Regions from separate parts of the Paenibacillus sp. FSL F4-0097 genome, predicted to be linked through region 1. Evidence: predicted binding sites of a transcription regulator. Region 1 holds the regulator's gene; the other holds the start of a gene.
What was found. The regulator Rex, encoded in region 1, represses fermentation and respiration genes when NADH is low (regulators of the CRP and FNR family bind a similar motif). The targets are predictions, from matches to a motif close to TTGTGAAATATTTCACAA.

Region 1 (4,487 bases):
ATTTAAGAGAATATTCGGTGATAACCACCCATTCAGTATATCACTTAGTATATCACTTTTGTACATCAAATAAATGTAAACAAGCGAACTTATAATAAGTTCGCTTGTTTACATTGCCACCCTTAATTTCCTTATGTTCGGCTTAACTTTTAGGTAAACTGTAACCTTCACCCATTCGGGACCCATCCGAAAACCGATAAAATTGATAATAATACCGACCGCTCTGTTTATAAAAAAGCTGCCAAGCATACTCTCCGTTATATACTCCCGGCAGCAAGCGTTCAATCGTTATGTCCGGAAGATCAGCTTTGATAATGCCGCGTATTTGGGCTTCTGAGGTTCCTTTACTTAGTTCCTCAGCAAACACTGCGTCGTCGCCTTCAGCAAATTTTCCATCTACCGTAAAGCGGACCCAGACCATAAGAGCAGTCCCGGCTTCATTTTTTCCTGTTAAAACCCAGTACACTGCATTTTCATCCCAAACCGATTTTTGTGCTTTGGTTACCTCTGTTAGACCCGCTCTGGTTTTGGCAACATCCTTGGCGATATCCCGCTCGTTCCATTGATCTTTCATAATATAGGCATAGAACTGGATAAGTCCAAACCCCAGGAGCAGAATCAGAACTGACCCCAGGAGGATCCATTTTTTCCTTTTCTTCAAGGTACAGCTCCCTTTCTAGTAATATATCTTTTTTGATTATATAACACACCCGCGTGTTTATCCAAAATTTCATAATTTTCTAGCTTTCCCAGCCTTAAAATGTACAAAAGGCCGCAACTTTTGCTAAAAGCAAAAAGTCGCAGCCTATTATTTATTCGTTATTCTCCAGACTTAACGCTTCAATAAACCTTCGAAGGCTTCTTGCGCTTTACGCCGGATAGCTTCCTCATCCAGGGTTAAGCATTGTCCATGCTTGATGACCTGTTTACCATTCACCCACACATGCTCAACATCCTTAGCGCTAGCAGAGTAAACTGCATGAGACAACAGATCTGTGTGTGGCAGCAAATGCGGCTGATCTATATCAATTGCAATGAAATCAGCTTTCATCCCAACAGCAAGTCTACCTACATTATTTAAAAAGATGGACTGGGCGCCATATTCTGTAGCCATACGTAGAGCTTCTGGAGCTGGAACAGCCGTTGGATCACCGCTGACACCCTTATGAATGAGAGCTGCAAGCCGCATCTCTTCAAACATATCCAAGTTATTGTTGCTTGCCGCGCCATCCGTGCCAAGAGACACCTTCACACCAGCTTTTAGAAGATCAGTAACCCGAGCCACTCCGCTAGCCAGCTTCAAATTACTGCCCGGATTATGAGAGACACCCACATTATGGCGAGCCAAGATCTCAATCTCTTCATCATTTAAATGAACACCATGTGCAACTATCGAGGGACGTGTGAACATTCCAAGCTTCTCTAAGTGAGCTACAGGACGCAACCCGTAATCCGCCACATTTTGTTCCACTTCACGTTTCGTTTCGGACATATGCGTATGCATCGGTAAATCCAGATCATGCGCTGCCTGCACGAACTTAACCAGGAAGTCCGGAGGGCAAGTATAAGGGGCGTGCGGCGAGATCATAGTAGTAATTCTACCGTCAGCCTTTCCATGCCAGTTACGGGCAAAAGAAATCGCTTCCGCAAGCTTGTGATTCTGTACATCCTCTGGACATAACCCAATCACACCACGCATCAATACGGAACGGATACCTGATAACTCAGCTACCTCAGCTACTCGGTCCATATGATCATACATATCGAGGAAGGTCGTAGTTCCACCCTTCAGCATTTCCAATACAGATAAGGAGGTTCCCCAGTATACATCATCACCGGTGAACTTTTCCTCCATCGGCCACATCTTCTCCTGAAGCCACACTTGTAGCGCTAAATCATCTCCATATCCACGCAGCAAAGACATCGCCGCATGACCATGTGTGTTTACAAGTCCAGGCATGAACAGCAGACGGCTGCCATCAACCACTTGCACTCCAGCTTCCATCTGAGGCTCTTCTTTTCCTATGTAAGTGATTAAATCATCTTCAATAGTCATATATCCACTCAGAACCGGCTCATCCGTTCCCGGAGTCAGAAAATACCCGCCCTTAATTATCGTTTTATTGTTGTTCATGTTCGCTTTCTTCCTTTCCATCCCGCAAGTAATACGCAAGACTTTGCAGATCAGTTGTAAAATCAGCTGCATGCACCCGGATATTCGGTGGTGTCTTCAGAATCACAGGGGCAAAGTTCAAAATTGCTTCAATCCCAGAAGAAATGAGAATATCTGCTACATTTTGAGCTTCTGAATCAGGTACGGTAATAATGGCAATGCGAATACCTTGCTCACGAATCGTGCTGCCTAGTTCATCCATTGGTTGCACAGTAAGGGAGTTGATCTTACGTCCAACCTTAGGAGCGTACGAATCAAATATAGCGGTGATTTTCATAGTATCTTTGAGATATGCATTGTAATTAGACAAGGCATGTCCGAGATTACCTGCTCCAACTAAAGCTACATTAAGCTGTTGATCCAGCTTCAGGATATGACGGATTTTCTCAATAAGATACGTTACATCATAGCCGATACCTTTTCTGCCGAAGTCACCAAAATACGCTAAATCCTTACGAATCTGTGCGGGATTAAGATCAAGCTTTTGTCCAAGTTCCTGAGAGGAAACTGTTAATATTTCGCGATTCTGGAGATCATTCAAAAAACGCAAATACACAGGTAGTCTGCGAACAACGGCTTCTGATATTTTATCCGATTTCATATTTTTCCTCCTAAAAATAGTAATGTTCTTGTGAAAATCCATATTCAAACGTATACCTCTCCTTATTAAGGGCGGTACTGTAACTTACCGCCCTTAAGGATAAGGAGGAGCTAAACTGAAGACGAGCATTTTAAGAAGCGCCGCCATCCTCTAGCCATTCCGCTATGCGGGGGACCATTTGATCAGTCAGCATATGCTCCATTTTGGGACCAGGCAATGAATAAAGGAAATACTTCCCGTAATGAGATTCAATAACCCTTGTATCATAAACAATAACTATTCCGCGATCCTGCGCCGTGCGAACCAGTCTTCCGAATCCCTGCTTAAAGCGAATAACCGCTTGAGGAACAGACAATTTCATGAACGGATTCTTCTTCTGAGCCTGCAATAACTCCGACTTCGCTTCCGCCAACGGGTGATTCGGCGGTTGAAACGGAAGTCTCACGATGGCCAGGCAAGTCAGTGCTTCACCTGGAATATCTACACCTTCCCAGAAGCTGCTCGTCCCCAGCAGAACGGATGCTGCACTGTCCTGAAAGCGGCGGATCAGCTTGCTCCGGCTGCCACCTTCCACGCCTTGACCAAGCACCGTAATCTCTTGTGAGGCCAAAGCCTCTTTAAGCGGATCATATACCTGACGCAGCATTTTATAAGAAGTAAACAGAACCAGCATCCGCCCACGTGTTGTTTTGGCAGCTTCTGCTAACGACTGTACGAGTGTATCGACAAATCGAGCATCGCCCACACTGCCCTTCACACTAGGAAAATCACGCGGTATAACTAGAAGCGCCTGCTCGCGATACTTAAAGGGAGAAGGAAGGAGTGAGGTCATTAGACGTCCCTCTTCCGCAGCTTCGTTAAGTCCGAGATTATCAATCATAAACTGAAAAGATTTATCTACAGACAGCGTCGCCGAGGTAAGCACGATGCTTTTTTTCTTATCGAAGAACAACTCTTTAAGCTGGCTGCTAACATCCACAGGGACGGCATACATCTGCAGTGATTTGCTGCGGTAATTTCCATTTGCCTCCAGCCAATATACTACATTATCGTCATTCAGCCCCATAAAGAATCTTACTTGCTCACGTATGGAAGCCAAATCCTTAAATAAACCGCTAATATCAGTAACAAGACTGTCTGCTGAGGATTGGCTTTCCTGGTCACGCATCTCATTAAGCATTTTATCACCCTTACGGATGATGTCGCTTAACGTCAGATTCATAGTGTTCTCAAGCGCAACTAATTCATCCCAATCCTTCGACTTACGGGCGGGAAGCAAACGCATAACCAGTTGTCCCGCTTCCCCTGCTGCTGCATCACTGCGTTCCGGCAAAAGGCTGAACAGCTTGTCGCTGAGTGCATCCCAGGTTTCTTTGACAGTAAGCAGATCCGGGTAGATCCGATCGATGACTCCGCTCCATTCTGAAGCCTCTTCACTGCCTGACGACTGTAAGATCTGGCGCAGAGCAGGAAGCTGTCCGTTTCGGCTATCTTTATACAGTCGCGATAACGTGTGTGCCACAGTGAAATGCTTCATATGCATGCCAAGATGTTTACCAGCCACATCTTCTAAATGATGTGCTTCATCAATTACAAGATGCTCGTAAGCTGGAAGCAGCTGGTGCCCAGCTTTAACATCTGCGAATAGCTTGGAGTGGTTCGTAATGACCACGTCAGCAATCCCAGCTTCATGCTTGGCCCTATGATAATAGC
Region 2 (4,487 bases), 3.1 Mb from region 1:
AAGATAGGTTTGGTTGATATGAAATAGCGCTGCTACTCGAGTAATAGACAGCTCCGGATCCTGATAATGACTGTCAATATACTCGGTCACTTTTTGGATAAGCACTGTTCCATCCCCTGTATACCCGGGAAGCTCCTGCTCTTTATCCACCCTGCCTTCATGTGAATGCAAAGGATATTTTGCCTGAAGATGCTCATCGATCCGATGAAGCAGCTTGTTCAGATCACTCTTCGGCACAGGTTTCAATACATAATCGAATGCTTGCAGTTGCACGGCTTGACGCGCATATTCAAAGTTATCGTACCCGCTGATGATGACAACCAGAACCGACGGGCAGCGTTCGCGCAATATATTCATCAGATCGAGCCCATTCATATTCGGCATGTTGATGTCCACAAGACATACATGTGGTGGGGCTTCCTCCACCATATTCAATGCTTCGTTTGCACTTTTCGCTTCTCCTGCAACCTCAAAAAGATACGGACTCTCCTCAATGTATTGTCGCAAGCCTTTGCGAATGATCGTTTCATCATCGACGATGACAATCTTCCACATCTTCATTCCACTCCCCGTCCAAAGGTATTCGAATGACCATAACGGTAATGCCATCTTCGCTCTTCACTGCAAGGCCATATGGCACTCCGTAAGCTAGTCGAATGCGATGGTTTACACTGTATAGCCCAAAGCCTGTGGCAGAACGATCATATGTATCATCAAGAAGGGCTTGATTCATCTGTTCAAGCTTCTCTTCGGGAATCATAACCCCATTATTTTCAACCTTAATGACCAAATAATCGGCCTGTTTATATGCTGTAATCGAAATTTTGCACTTTTGATCCCCAAGTGGCTTAATCCCGTGATAAATCGCATTTTCCACCAAAGGCTGCAGCATGAAGCGAACGACTTGGCACTGAGCAAGCTTTTCATCATATCGAAGCTCGTAGTCCAGAATCTCCTCATATCGCACACCTTGAATATGAAGATAACTCTCGACATGATACAACTCCTGATCAAGCAGAATGTAGGGACTGCCTGTGCCAAGCCCTAATCGGAAATACGCGCTAAGCGCTTCCACCATCTCCACCACATTGTCTGCTCCATGTTCCGTTGCCATCCACTGGATCGTATCCAATGTGTTGTATAAAAAGTGCGGCTTGATCTGCTCATGAATCAGTCTGAGTTCCATCTCCTTTCGGTCCTGCTCCACAGCGTATAATTGAACAAGCATGTCATTGAAGCTTCGTCCAAGATCGCCGATCTCATCCGAGCGCGTAACATCTGCTCGTATGGTTTGGTTGCCGTTCTGCACATTTTCCATTACCTGGCGAAGCGACTGAATTGGACGAATAATGGAAGAAGCAAGCAGCACCAGAAAGACGATAAACGCACTACCGATAAGAACACCTACCAGCAATGCAGTCCGCTGGGTTTTGATCACCGCTAACGATAGACTTGAATTCGGTACTTTGAGTACTAACTTCCAGCCTTCCACATTTTGAATTGGAGCCTCAAATACACTCATGTTCTTCTTATCTGCTGCCTCCTCCGCTCCATCTTCTTCACCCAGCTCTCTGCAATCGACGATAAGCTGGCCTGACTGGTCATATAGCATTACATCTTGAGCAATCTCCCTCATCTTCTTGACGGAGACGGCTGCGGCAATATAAGCTACCTCATCATTCACCGATGGATTCACGCGATAAAGAATGACGACGATTTCGGCTGCATTCGCTTTGGATACGATCGGATTGCTCACCACATAATTGGTATCTGAATTCAGCAGTTTTCGATAGTAGGGTCGGTTTAGTATCGAAAAAGGCTTGTCCTTTGCTGACCAGGAATTTCCGTGAATATCCACCACTCGTATGGATTCGTACTCTACTTGCTTCTTCGCCTCGAACTTATCGATCTCTTGCAGCAATTCATCTCGTGTCCAATGATGGTCCGAAGCTAGAGAAGCAAGCATGTCTATCTCACCGATGCGCTGATTAAACCAATAATCGATCTGGTCGCTGCGTGCATTAACCACTTGCTGCGTTAAATTCTTATTCAAAGGGACAACCGTATGGTTCATCTCCAAATATATTGTTACAAGCAATGCAATAAACAGCAGCAAGAAGCAGCTTCCTGCGATTAATGTAATTTTTAAGTGAATTGATTTCATTGTAATCATAGCCCTTCACAATATCCGTTTCTTACATGCCCGAAAAAGACAAAAAAACACTAATCTGTGCAAATACATAATGCTGTACTAAATCTATAATAGGTCTTGTGCATATTTTCACATGAAACACCATTCATGTCTAGGCTAGAGATAAAGGATTTGTCTAGCAAATCTTCCTCTCCCTAGTGTATGTAACCAATTCACAACAGAATGAAGGAGATATTATGCGAACTCACACGAAAAAGCTGTTATCTATTCTACTAGTCCTCAGTCTTATGTTCACGCTTGCTGCCTGCGGCGGTAAAGATGCAGAACCCGCTGCAGATGCAAACGGAGTTCAAGTCTTTGAAGGAGTTGGGCAAGGTAAACATGGCGATATTAAAGTACAAGTCTCCTTATTAGATAACAAGATCACTGACATTAAAGTGACAGAGCATAAGGAAAATGAAGTACTTGCAGAACCTGTTTATACGCAGCTCAAGCAAGATGTCATGGCAACTAACAGCGCAAAAGTTGATGCCATTAGCGGATCTACAGTTACAAGCAAAGGATATCTCGAAGCCATTCAAGATGCAATTACGAAGTCTGGACTTACCCTTGTCGCTGGCGCTGCAGTCAGTGGAAGCAAAGACAAAGAAGAAGTCGAGCAAACCTATGATGTTGTCGTCATCGGTGCCGGGGGTGCTGGCTTTAGTGCGGCTATCGAAGCGAAGAGCGCTGGAGCTAATGTAGTTCTGCTCGAGAAAATGCCAGCTGTTGGCGGCAACACATTGATCTCCGGTGGTGAGATGAATGCGCCGGACAACTGGGTTGAACGTGCTCTTGGCATCACTGATGACACGGCTGACTTGTTCTATGATGATACGATGAAAGGCGGAGACAACCTCGGGGATCCAAAGATGGTTCGTATTCTTGCCGACAATGCTCTAGCATCTGCCGAATGGCTGCGCGATGATATCAAGGTAGAGTTCTTACCTGATCATCTGTTCCAATTTGGAGGCCATTCCAGAAAACGTGCGTTGATTCCTGTAGGTCATACAGGTGTTGAATTGATTACTAAGTTAAAAGCCAAAACAGACGCTGATCAAATCACGATCAAAACGAATATGAAAGCCGAAACCTTGCTGAAGGACGAAAGCGGCAAAATAACAGGTGTAACTGCGACTTCGGGTACTGGCGACAAGATCACATTCCATGCGAACAAAGGCGTCATCATCGCTACCGGTGGTTTTGGATCCAATGTAGAGATGCGTAAGAAGTATAACCCTAAAATGGATGAAAAATATATGTCTACCGATACACCAGGATCTACAGGTGACGGTATCGTTATGGCAGAAACGATTGGCGCCAAACTGACAAACATGGAGAGTATTCAAACGTATCCAATCTGTAATCCTGAGACAGGTGTTATTTCCCTGGTTGCAGATTCCCGCTTCGATGGTGCGATCCTGATTAACCAAGAAGGCAAGCGCTTCGTTGAGGAATTAGAACGTCGAGACGTTATTTCTAAAGCAATTCTTGCCCAAACGGGCGGATATACGTATCAATTATGGAACCAAGGTATTGAGGATATCGGTAAAACGATAGAAGTTCATCAAGACGAATACGATCAACTCGTTAAACAAGGCTTGCTCTTTAAAGCCGATACGATTGAGGAGGCAGCTGATTTCTTCAAAATCGACGTGAACACTTTGAAAGAAACGATTAATAAAGTAAATGATTATGCGAAAACAGGTAATGACCTTGATTTCAAACATCGCGGTGGATTGAAATCTCTTGAAAAAGGCCCTTACTACATCGAAAAAGCTGTACCCTCCGTTCACCATACAATGGGCGGCTTGGTGATCGACGAGAAGACTCGCGTATTGAATGAAAAAGGCGAGGTCATCCCTGGGCTGTTCGCTGCAGGTGAAGTAACAGGGGTCATTCATGGTGCAAACCGTCTTGGCGGTAATGCCATCGCTGATATCTTCACATTCGGCCGGATTGCAGGCAAACAAGTTGTAGCAGAGTAATCTTATTTTTTGTGTAACTGCTCTATTAATAAGGTAGACTTAAAAACGTGCAAGATAACTTGTAGAGTGCCGGTTGACTGCTAACTTTCAAGCTGCCCTCTATGACATAGCAAACCGCCCTGTTAGCAACATTGCGAACAGGGCGGTTTATTTATGTATTCGTGTCATCGTCATGAAAAAAATAAGCACTGTGACCAAAAGTGTGACCACGATGATCTTCACGATTTTTTTTATAGCGGAGCCTAGGGGCTACGCTCGTCAATTGCTACAGTATGTTCTATTATTAACGAAATAAAGTAACTTTCCAA

Region 2: MHH86_RS03470 (flavocytochrome c) is a predicted target of Rex. The motif match lies at 2,270-2,287, and genes of this name have one in related genera.

What each region holds. Positions count from the first base shown of each region.
Region 1 is NZ_CP151965.1:4,597,170-4,601,656, forward strand. It holds gene MHH86_RS20615 (DUF5590 domain-containing protein) at 143-661, opposite strand; gene MHH86_RS20620 (amidohydrolase) at 833-2,134, opposite strand; gene MHH86_RS20625 (redox-sensing transcriptional repressor Rex) at 2,121-2,774, opposite strand; gene dinG (ATP-dependent DNA helicase DinG) at 2,905-4,487, opposite strand, start outside.
Region 2 is NZ_CP151965.1:788,810-793,296, reverse strand. It holds gene MHH86_RS03480 (response regulator) at 1-555, opposite strand, end outside; gene MHH86_RS03475 (sensor histidine kinase) at 530-2,164, opposite strand; gene MHH86_RS03470 (flavocytochrome c) at 2,389-4,179, shown strand.